DNA from 4 places in the Paenibacillus sp. J31R34 genome. Region 2 is predicted to be linked to each of the others. Evidence: riboswitches for the same ligand, from Rfam matches in the RefSeq annotation. Region 2 holds a riboswitch; each other region holds the start of a gene.
The links. A riboswitch is a leader RNA that binds a small molecule or an ion and turns the genes downstream of it on or off. The one in region 2 is predicted to bind cobalamin.
Positions count from the first base shown of each region.

Region 1: another riboswitch for cobalamin. It lies ahead of AC50YG_RS16745 (energy-coupling factor ABC transporter permease); the one in region 2 lies ahead of cobJ (precorrin-3B C(17)-methyltransferase).
Region 3: another riboswitch for cobalamin. It lies ahead of metE (5-methyltetrahydropteroyltriglutamate--homocysteine S-methyltransferase); the one in region 2 lies ahead of cobJ (precorrin-3B C(17)-methyltransferase).
Region 4: another riboswitch for cobalamin. It lies ahead of AC50YG_RS28330 (ABC transporter substrate-binding protein); the one in region 2 lies ahead of cobJ (precorrin-3B C(17)-methyltransferase).

Region 1 covers NZ_JBXENU010000005.1:401,113-403,310, forward strand. Annotated here, with positions in the region: gene AC50YG_RS16740 (DUF445 domain-containing protein) at 1-411, shown strand, start outside; cobalamin riboswitch at 500-704, shown strand; gene AC50YG_RS16745 (energy-coupling factor ABC transporter permease) at 967-1,740, shown strand; gene AC50YG_RS16750 (energy-coupling factor ABC transporter substrate-binding protein) at 1,740-2,024, shown strand; gene cbiQ (cobalt ECF transporter T component CbiQ) at 2,021-2,198, shown strand, end outside.
Region 2 covers NZ_JBXENU010000001.1:1,337,386-1,339,583, reverse strand. Annotated here, with positions in the region: gene AC50YG_RS05425 (DUF6376 family protein) at 1-253, shown strand, start outside; gene AC50YG_RS05420 (hypothetical protein) at 278-547, shown strand; cobalamin riboswitch at 781-930, shown strand; gene cobJ (precorrin-3B C(17)-methyltransferase) at 1,096-2,198, shown strand, end outside.
Region 3 covers NZ_JBXENU010000005.1:404,643-406,840, forward strand. Annotated here, with positions in the region: gene AC50YG_RS16760 (energy-coupling factor ABC transporter ATP-binding protein) at 1-168, shown strand, start outside; cobalamin riboswitch at 323-515, shown strand; gene metE (5-methyltetrahydropteroyltriglutamate--homocysteine S-methyltransferase) at 787-2,198, shown strand, end outside.
Region 4 covers NZ_JBXENU010000014.1:57,170-59,367, reverse strand. Annotated here, with positions in the region: gene AC50YG_RS28330 (ABC transporter substrate-binding protein) at 1-873, opposite strand, end outside; cobalamin riboswitch at 1,157-1,426, opposite strand; gene AC50YG_RS28325 (hypothetical protein) at 1,701-2,198, shown strand, end outside.

The sequences.
Region 1 (2,198 bases), on a different contig from region 2:
ATGCTCAAGCTGAAGCAGCTTATTGAACAGGGTGTGAACAGCGTTGAAACGGAGCGTTTCATCCATTTGCGTCTGGAGGAGCTGCGGCAGCTTGTGCTGGACAAGCTGGAGGAGCAGCATCGCAGCGGTGGGCGCGCGATTGTGCAGGGATACCGTTTTGCAACGGATTATTTGAACGGCAAACAAGAGATGCTAGCCAATTGGGAAAACGGCATTCGCGGATATCTCGTTCGACTTATTGAGAACAATCACTATCGCATCGGTGCGCTTGTTCGAGATAATCTTGAGCGAATGGATGACAAGGCACTCGTCTCGATGCTGGAGGAAAAGGTCGGCAACGATTTGCAGTGGATTCGCGTCAACGGCGCATTATGCGGTTTTGTCGTAGGCGTCATTTTGTCCTTTTTCTAACAGGAAGCTCGGCTATTTACATTTATAGGGGACAGCCTGAATCTTTTGTGATAAGATCAAACTACAAAATGACCAATGAATAATAAAGAGGATTGACATGGAACGAGGTGCCTTTGCGCACGTCAAAGGGTAACAGGGAATCGGGTGCAAATCCCGAGCGGTCCCGCCACTGTAATCAGGGAGTTTTCCTTCACCAGCAGGAGTCACTTGGCCTATGCTTTAGGGCAGCCAGGGAAGACGAAGGAAAATGATGATCTGCTAGCCAGGAGACCTACCTCGTTCCAGCACCACAGTGCCTTCGCGGAAAGGATAGGTGTACGAACGAAAGCGATTGCTACCAGTCTATTTGCTGGCGCAACCGTCTATTTCTGCGTACACATGACCGTTTTCCCAGCGAAGGGGAGGCGGTCTTTTTATTTTTCAAAATATAGAGAAAGGATGGTTCCATCCTTTCTCTATATTTCTCGGAATGAAACGAGCCGCGCCGCCAGAGGACGGCTTTCGGCCGTTTCACCTTGCAGGCACTATAGAACAATCGGGAGGGTATTGAAACGAATGGTCAAGTTAAAAAGAAAGACAGCAGCAAGCACCGCTTTGCTGGTTATCGGCTTCACGCTTTTTTTACTGGTGAATGAGCCGCAAGCTGCCTATGCGATGCACATTATGGAAGGATTTTTGCCTGTAGGCTGGGCGATTTTTTGGTGGGTGGCCTTTATTCCTTTTTTCATCTTAGGTGTACGTGCTATTCGGAAAATTACCAAGGAAGCGCCAGAGCTTAAGCTGATGCTGGGCTTGGCAGCTGCCTTCACCTTCGTGCTGTCCGCGCTGAAAATTCCTTCCGTTACAGGAAGCAGCTCGCATCCGACGGGAACGGGGCTTGGAACGGTTATGTTCGGACCGCTGCCCATGAGCGTATTGGGTTCAATGGTACTGCTGTTTCAGGCGGTGCTGCTGGCGCATGGCGGGCTGACGACGCTTGGGGCGAATGCTTTTTCAATGGCGGTTGCCGGTCCCGCTGCGGGCTATGCGGTCTATCGGCTGCTGATGCGTTCAGGCAGCAAGCAAGGCCTGGCGATTTTTTCAGCTGCTGCTGTTGCTGATCTGGCTACTTATATCGTCACTTCCATTCAGCTCGCAGTTGCTTTTCCGGCTGTCGAAGGCGGCATTATCGCGTCGTTTATGAAGTTTGGCGGCATTTTTGCGATTACCCAAATTCCGCTCGCTGTTAGTGAAGGCTTGCTGACGGTATTGATCTGGAACTGGCTGCAATCTTTTAACACGGACGAGCTGTCTATTTTGAAGCGGAGAATGAAAGGGGAGCGCGTATAATGAGCCGCAGTGCCAAAAATATTTGGATTTTAGCCATTGTTGTTTTACTTGCCGTTGCGCCATTAATATTCATTAACGCCGAGTTCGGCGGCGCGGATGGGGCAGCGGAGGAAATGATCCAGACGATTGCACCCCATTATGAGCCTTGGGCGTCTCCGCTGACAGAGGTGCCGGGAGAAACAGAAAGCATGCTGTTCGCGCTGCAAGCTGCGATAGGCGCTGGCATTATCGGCTATGTGATTGGCCTATTTAAAGGGAAGTCGGAGAAAACAAAGCAGCAATGATGAAATGGATTGATACGATTTCTTATTCCAATCGCCTGCGGGATTTATCCGCCTTTTGGAAATGCGGGCTTGCAGCCCTGCTTCTGCTGCTTGCCTATCTCGCTCATCCGCTCGTGCAGCTAGCCATTTTTGGATGGCTTATGCTGTGGACGGTTGGCTACGCGAAAGTGCCTG
Region 2 (2,198 bases):
TTATAAGGAGCAGCTGGTAGCTGTGCAGGACTCGATCAAGCAGTTTGGCGAGCTGCAAGCGCCGGATTTTGCCAAGGATGTCCATCAGACCGTGGTCGATTATAATTTGAAGCTGCAGGAAAGCATTGATGCGGTGCTGAAGCAGATCGAAGACGGCAAAGCATTGGTTGACGCAACGGAAATTCCAAATACGATTAACAAAATCAACGAGCTGTTAAATCAAGTAAATCAACTTCAGCAGCTGGTGTCGTAACGGTAAAGAGAGGAAGAATGAAAGATGAAAGTAAATATTTTGCATGCTAGCATGACGAACTCTAAGGAATCTGGTTTCGTGGGCAAGGTTCATTTTGAAGTAGAGGGCCAGACGAACCAATACGAAATTGCCCTTCACAGCCGCAAGGCGACTGAGTGGGGCTACGGTTTATTTTTTCTGAATGAATCGGGCAAGGAAGAAGATCTTTTAGCGGTCGAGGATGAGCTGGAAGAGGATGATGAGCTGTTTGATTCCCTCGTGAAAGCGGCTTGGGAAACACTGGAGAAGAAATAAACCTTTACGCGTATATGGCTGAAGCCGTCCTCTGACGGCAAAGCTGCCGTTTCGAGGGTGCAATATAAGCCCATTTATAAGTGCAAAACTTATAAATTCTTATATTTTGAAAAATAGAGCTGGCGCAAGCCTGGACATGCAGTCCATGCTTGCGCTGGCTCTATTTACGTCTAGGCTGATGGCATAAACGCACTTGTCGATCATACAATCTAATGTTATCATTAAGATTACAATTTAATAGGAAGGGAATAAGTGTCAGCAGGCGCTCAAGGCGCCCAAGTTGACTTAATAGGGAAGTCGGTGAGAGACCGGCGCGGACCCGCCACTGTATGAAGCGACTGACGCTTCAAAGCCAGGAGACCTGCTTATTTCAACGACACTGTAAACCTACGTGGATATTAGGAAGGTGTTAGAGATTGGATGGCCCTTCGCTGTCTGCGTTTAACAAGGACATTGGTCTTTTCAAGCATTTCTAACACATAGCGTTAGAGGTGCTTTTTTTGTTGGATAGAAATTGTAAATTGCTACATAGAAGGAGTTGGGCATCAATGAGTGAAGCAGGCGTCGGCAAGCTGTTAATTATCGGATTCGGCCCAGGGAGCTTCGAGCATATTACGAAACGCGCCCGTGAAGCGATTCAGGAGAGCGATATAGTCATCGGCTATAACACGTATGTGGACTTGATTCGGGAGCTAATCAGCGATCAGGCGATTGTGCGGACAGGGATGACGGAGGAGGTCAGCCGGGCGCAGGAAGCGGTGCGCCAGGCGGAGAACGGCAAGAAGGTTGCCGTTATATCAAGCGGCGATGCGGGCGTGTACGGTATGGCAGGACTCGTGTATGAGGTGCTGATTGAGAAGGGCTGGAAGCGTAATGGCGGGGTAGAGGTTGAAGTCATTCCCGGCATTTCCGCCATTAACTCGACAGCGTCCCTGCTCGGCGCACCGATTATGCACGATGCTTGCACGATCAGCCTAAGCGATCATTTGACCCCTTGGGAGCTGATAGCGCGCAGAGTAGAAGCGGCAGGACAAGCGGATTTCGTCATTGCGCTTTATAACCCGCGCAGCGGCAGAAGAACACGGCAAATCGTGGAGACGCAGCGTATTTTGCTCAAATACCGTTCGCCAGATACGCCGGTTGGCATTGTGAAAAGCGCGTATCGCGACCGTGAGGATATTGTCGTGACGACGCTTGCCCGTATGCTTGATCATGATATCGGCATGCTGACAACGGTCGTTATTGGCAACTCCACAACCGTTAATTATGATGGGCTGATGATTACGCCGCGTGGCTATCAGCGCAAATATACGCTGGGTGAAGGCGCGCAGCCTTTGAAGCCTCACCAGCGTCTGCAAGAGAAGAATGAGCCGTGGGCACTTCATACGGCAGGAATGCCGGAGCTCTCAGGTGATGGAGACTATCCTGAGGATGAATATGATAGGGCGGACTCTTTGGTGGAGCGGGAAGAGCCGCAAATGGCGGTGCCAGACCAGCCGAGAAATGAAAATGGGCAAGGCGGCGGCGTAGCCGTAGCCATAGCACCTCCAGTCGCACCCGTGAAGCCTGCTCCAGCTCCGGTTGATAAAGCTGCTTCATCGAAGGTGGAGTCAGCCGCGATGCCAGCTGTCTCGCCACTTCATTTGGCGAT
Region 3 (2,198 bases), on a different contig from region 2:
ACGCCGGAGACGGTATTTCGCGAAGGCGAGCGTCTCAGAAGCCTTGGACTCACGCTGCCAATGGTGCTGGAAGCATGGGAGGCTCTGCCGTCCAAGCTGAGGGGAACACAGCCGCCGCCGCGCACGCTCGAACAATTTAAAGCGGCTGTAAAATCTTTTGTTGTATAAAAACACGAAAGTGTGTATAGTTATACATGTTGCTTGAAATAGTAGGAAAGGATATGATTTTTCCATCCTTTCTCTATATTTCTCGGACTGAAACGAGCTGCGCCGCCAAAGGACGCGACAACCGTTTCACCTTGTATAAATAAAGATTGACCAACTAAATAGCGAGGAATAAGGTGCTCTTGCGTAACGTCTTGAGCTTAAAAGGGAAGTCCGGTGCAACACCGGCGCGGTCCCGCCACTGTAACAGCGGAGTTCTGCACAATAAAGCCACTGGCATGATGCCGGGAAGGCGAGCGCAGCGATGATGATGCTGGAGCCAGGAGACCTGCCTTATTCTATACACTGCATTACCTACGGGAGATAGGGAGGTGTTAAAGATGGCAGCCATCGTTTGTTGAAACGAGGGGCGTCTTTACCCACATTTCTGTACAGGGTAGGACGTCCCTTTTTGTATTTAATCGTTTCTGGCTGGCAGCAAATCGGATGTATAGGGAAAGGCCGCCGCGAAGAAATTCGCTCGCAATGCCATAAGTATATATCTGAGTTTGTTGATGAAATAACAAAGAATTATAACTTCCATCCACTAGGGTGAATAATGAAAAACAGGAGGCAATAAAAATGAGTCAAGTAAAAAGCAGCAGTTTGGGATATCCGCGTATCGGTGAAAACAGAGAATGGAAAAAAGCGCTGGAGGCGTTCTGGAGCGGCAAGCTTGCGGAAGCGGATTTCTTGAAGCAGCTGGAGACGATTCGTCTAAACCATCTGCAATTGCAAAAACAGGCCGGAATTGATCTCATTCCGGTAAATGATTTTTCGTATTATGACCATATCCTTGATACAGCGGCTATGTTTGGCGTCGTGCCTGAGCGCTTTGGTTACACAGGCGGCCCTGTATCGGTAACGACCTATTACGCCATGGCGAGAGGCAATAAAACGGCGTCGGCATCCGAGATGACGAAATGGTTCAATACGAACTATCACTACATTGTTCCTGAGCTGAAGGGCATTACGCCGGCTCTGACCGAGAACCGTCCATTGATCGCTTACCGCGAGGCAAAGGAAAAGCTGGGCATCGAAGGCAAACCAGTCATTGTTGGACCTTATACATTCCTCAAGCTTTCTAAAGGTTATGCCGCTTCTGAGCTTGCTACGGTTGCTGCCCAGTATGTGCCGCTGTATGCACAGGTGCTGCGCGAGCTGGAGCAAGAAGGCGTGCAATGGGTACAAATTGACGAGCCTTCGCTCGTAACAGATGTTTCTGATGCAGATTTGGCGCTTGTTCAAAGCATTTATGCACAGCTTCATGAAGCGGCACCTAAGCTCAATTTGCTGCTGCAAACGTATTTCGAATCGGTTCAGCATTTTGCTGCAATCGCGGCTTTGCCTGTACAGGGCTTAGGCCTGGACTTCACAGCCGGCGCTGAAAAGAACCTGCAGCAGCTTGAGTCGATCGGCTTCCCGCAGGATAAAGTTCTGGGTGCAGGTGTAATTGATGGCCGCAACATTTGGCGGGCGGATCTTCAGGAGCGCAAAGCGCTGCTTGCCCGCATTGCTAAAGTCGTGCCAAACGACCGCCTAATTGTAAGCTCCTCTTGCAGCCTGCTGCATGTACCTGTATCGGCGGCTCTTGAAACGGCACTGCCAGCAGAGCTTGCAGGCGCACTGGCGTATGCCAATGAGAAGCTGGAGGAAATTGCCGTTCTTGCAACTGCGCTGAATGAAGGAGAAGCAGCGGTAAAAGAGGCGTTTGATCGCAATGCAGCCGCTTTGGCTGCACTTGCCGCATCGCCGTCCCGTGGCCGTGCAAGCGTTCATGCCGCTGTAGCGAGCATCGATGCACAGCCGTCGGAGCGCAAAGCGGTATTTGCAGAGCGCCAAGTGAGCCAGAAGGAACGCTGGCAGCTGCCTTTCCTGCCGACAACGACAATCGGCAGCTTCCCGCAAACGGCGGAAGTACGCCAAGCAAGGCAGCAATGGCGCCGTGGTGATTTGGGCGAGGAGCAGTACCGCGTATTCATTAAGGAGCAGAT
Region 4 (2,198 bases), on a different contig from region 2:
CAAAGCAGAATTCATATTAAATAATACCATATGTGTACGAACCGATGGTGCAGATAGCACTTCCAGCTTGCTGTCCTTCTCTACCAGCTCAATGCTGTCAATCGGAATGTCCGTTGCAACATCTACTTCGCCAGCTTGCAGCGCCATCAGGCGGGTATTGCCATCGGTTACAAACTTCATTGTCACTTCCTTAAGCTTCGCCGGTTGTCCCCAATAACCATCATAACGCTCAACAACAAGCGATACGTCTTTCGTAAACTGCTTGATTTTGAAAGCTCCCGTCATGGCCGGGTAGCTGCCCGCTTCCTTCATGCTGTCGACATCAAGAATAATCGTGCTTGGATCAGCCAAGCTGGAAATGATAGCCGAGTTCGGCTGTGTTGTTATAATTTTCAGCTCATCCGGTGCAACCACTTCCATATCTTTCACCAGCAGCAAATCCTTCGCCAGATGGCTATTTTCAATGGAACGAAGCAGCGAAGCCTTCACGCTTTCTGCATCCATCTTTTTGCCGTCGTGAAACGTTACGTTGTTCTCCAGCTTGAGCGTCCACGTGTTAGCATCCTCCTGCTTCCACTCCTTCGCAAGCCAAGCGGCCGGCTGCAGCTGCTCATTCAATTTAATAAGCGTTTCCCCTGCGCCAGAGCGCATAACGTCCCAGCTGTCATCGCCATGCGGATCAACGCCTGCTGGGTTCCAGGTGTACGCCATTGTCAGTGTTTTATTTGCGGCAGAAGCATTGTTTTCCCCGGCAGCATTGGTGCCCTTCCCTGCGTTTGAGTCAGCATTCGTGCTGCATCCTGCAAGCACCAGCATCAGGCAAACGATCATCATTCCAAGTGACAAGCTAAATGGCTTCTTCGTGTTGTTCATTTTTCTTTTGTCTCCCCTTCTAGTAAGCGTAAACGGCCGAAAGCCGTCCTGTGGCGGCAAAGCTACCGTTTCGCGTAGAAATATAGAGAAAGGATAGAAAAATCATATCCTTTCCTATATTTTAAAAAAAGCATCCCCGACCCTTAAGAAAGCAGTCAGAAATGCTTTTATGATAAATAACTAAACCTTATCTGCGTCTGCTCGTCATGGAGCAGCAAATAATCGTTAGACATTTTGCAATAAATGGGCATAACCAACCACCTCCCTAAGCACCGTAGGTCAAACAGTGATGTTAAAACAGGCAGGTCTCCTGACTTGGGGCCTCCCTCTCTTCCCTTCCCGGCTAGGGCGAGCATCTGCAATTCGTCCTGCGACGAAAAGAAGCTCATCAGCCAGTGGTTCATTTGTGAGGGGAGCGCAGCTTAATGAGTTGATTAGCTGCTGCCCTATACAGTGGCGGGTCCGTGTCGGCCTTTAACCGAACTTCCCTTTTAAGCGAACTAAGGCCTATATGTCCTTGCCTTCGTGCCGCACCTATTTTCATACAATTATGAAGTTTTGCAGGCTAATCAGCCTATCTTGTCCGTAATCCACTCTTAATCTTAGGGAGGAAGTGCTGATCTGTCAACATTTTGATTTAGATAAGCTTTAGTTCCATCATAATGCACACGCCCCAGTGTCTTAAACAAGCTAAATGAAAGGTTTTTCAATATAAAACTTTCATATTTTTTCCAGTAATGATATATTGAAAATACTTCACGCATGATGAGCTTATTTATTAAGTTAGTCCAATAGATACTCTATCAAATAGAAAAGGAATGATCACATTGCCGGTGAAAATCCTTCCAGTCGAAGTAAAACAAATTATTGATTCCTATTGGTTTTACAGTGATTTTTATTCGATTATATCTCGCGTAGATTCGAAAAAAATGTGGTTTATGAATAATTATATTAATTTATTCGATATTCCCGATCCAAACCAATTATATACCTTTTTCTACAATGGTTATTATAGAGATAAAATGGTTGAGTTTTATGACTGCCCTTTTATTGATTTTCAGCGGATAGCGATAGACAGGCGAAGCTCGACTATTTTGAATAATGACCTGCTTGATTTTATTAAAGCATCGATTGACGGCGGCTACTATGTGATCGTTATGATCGACCGTTTTTATATAAAAGAATATGAAATTTCTGCGAAATCCCCACATGAAGTCATGATAAATGGGTATGATGATGCCAATAAAAAGCTATATTTTTGTGACAATAATGCCAATGGAAAATACTCAACGAATATCACCTGTGATTACGAGGCTTTTAGCAGA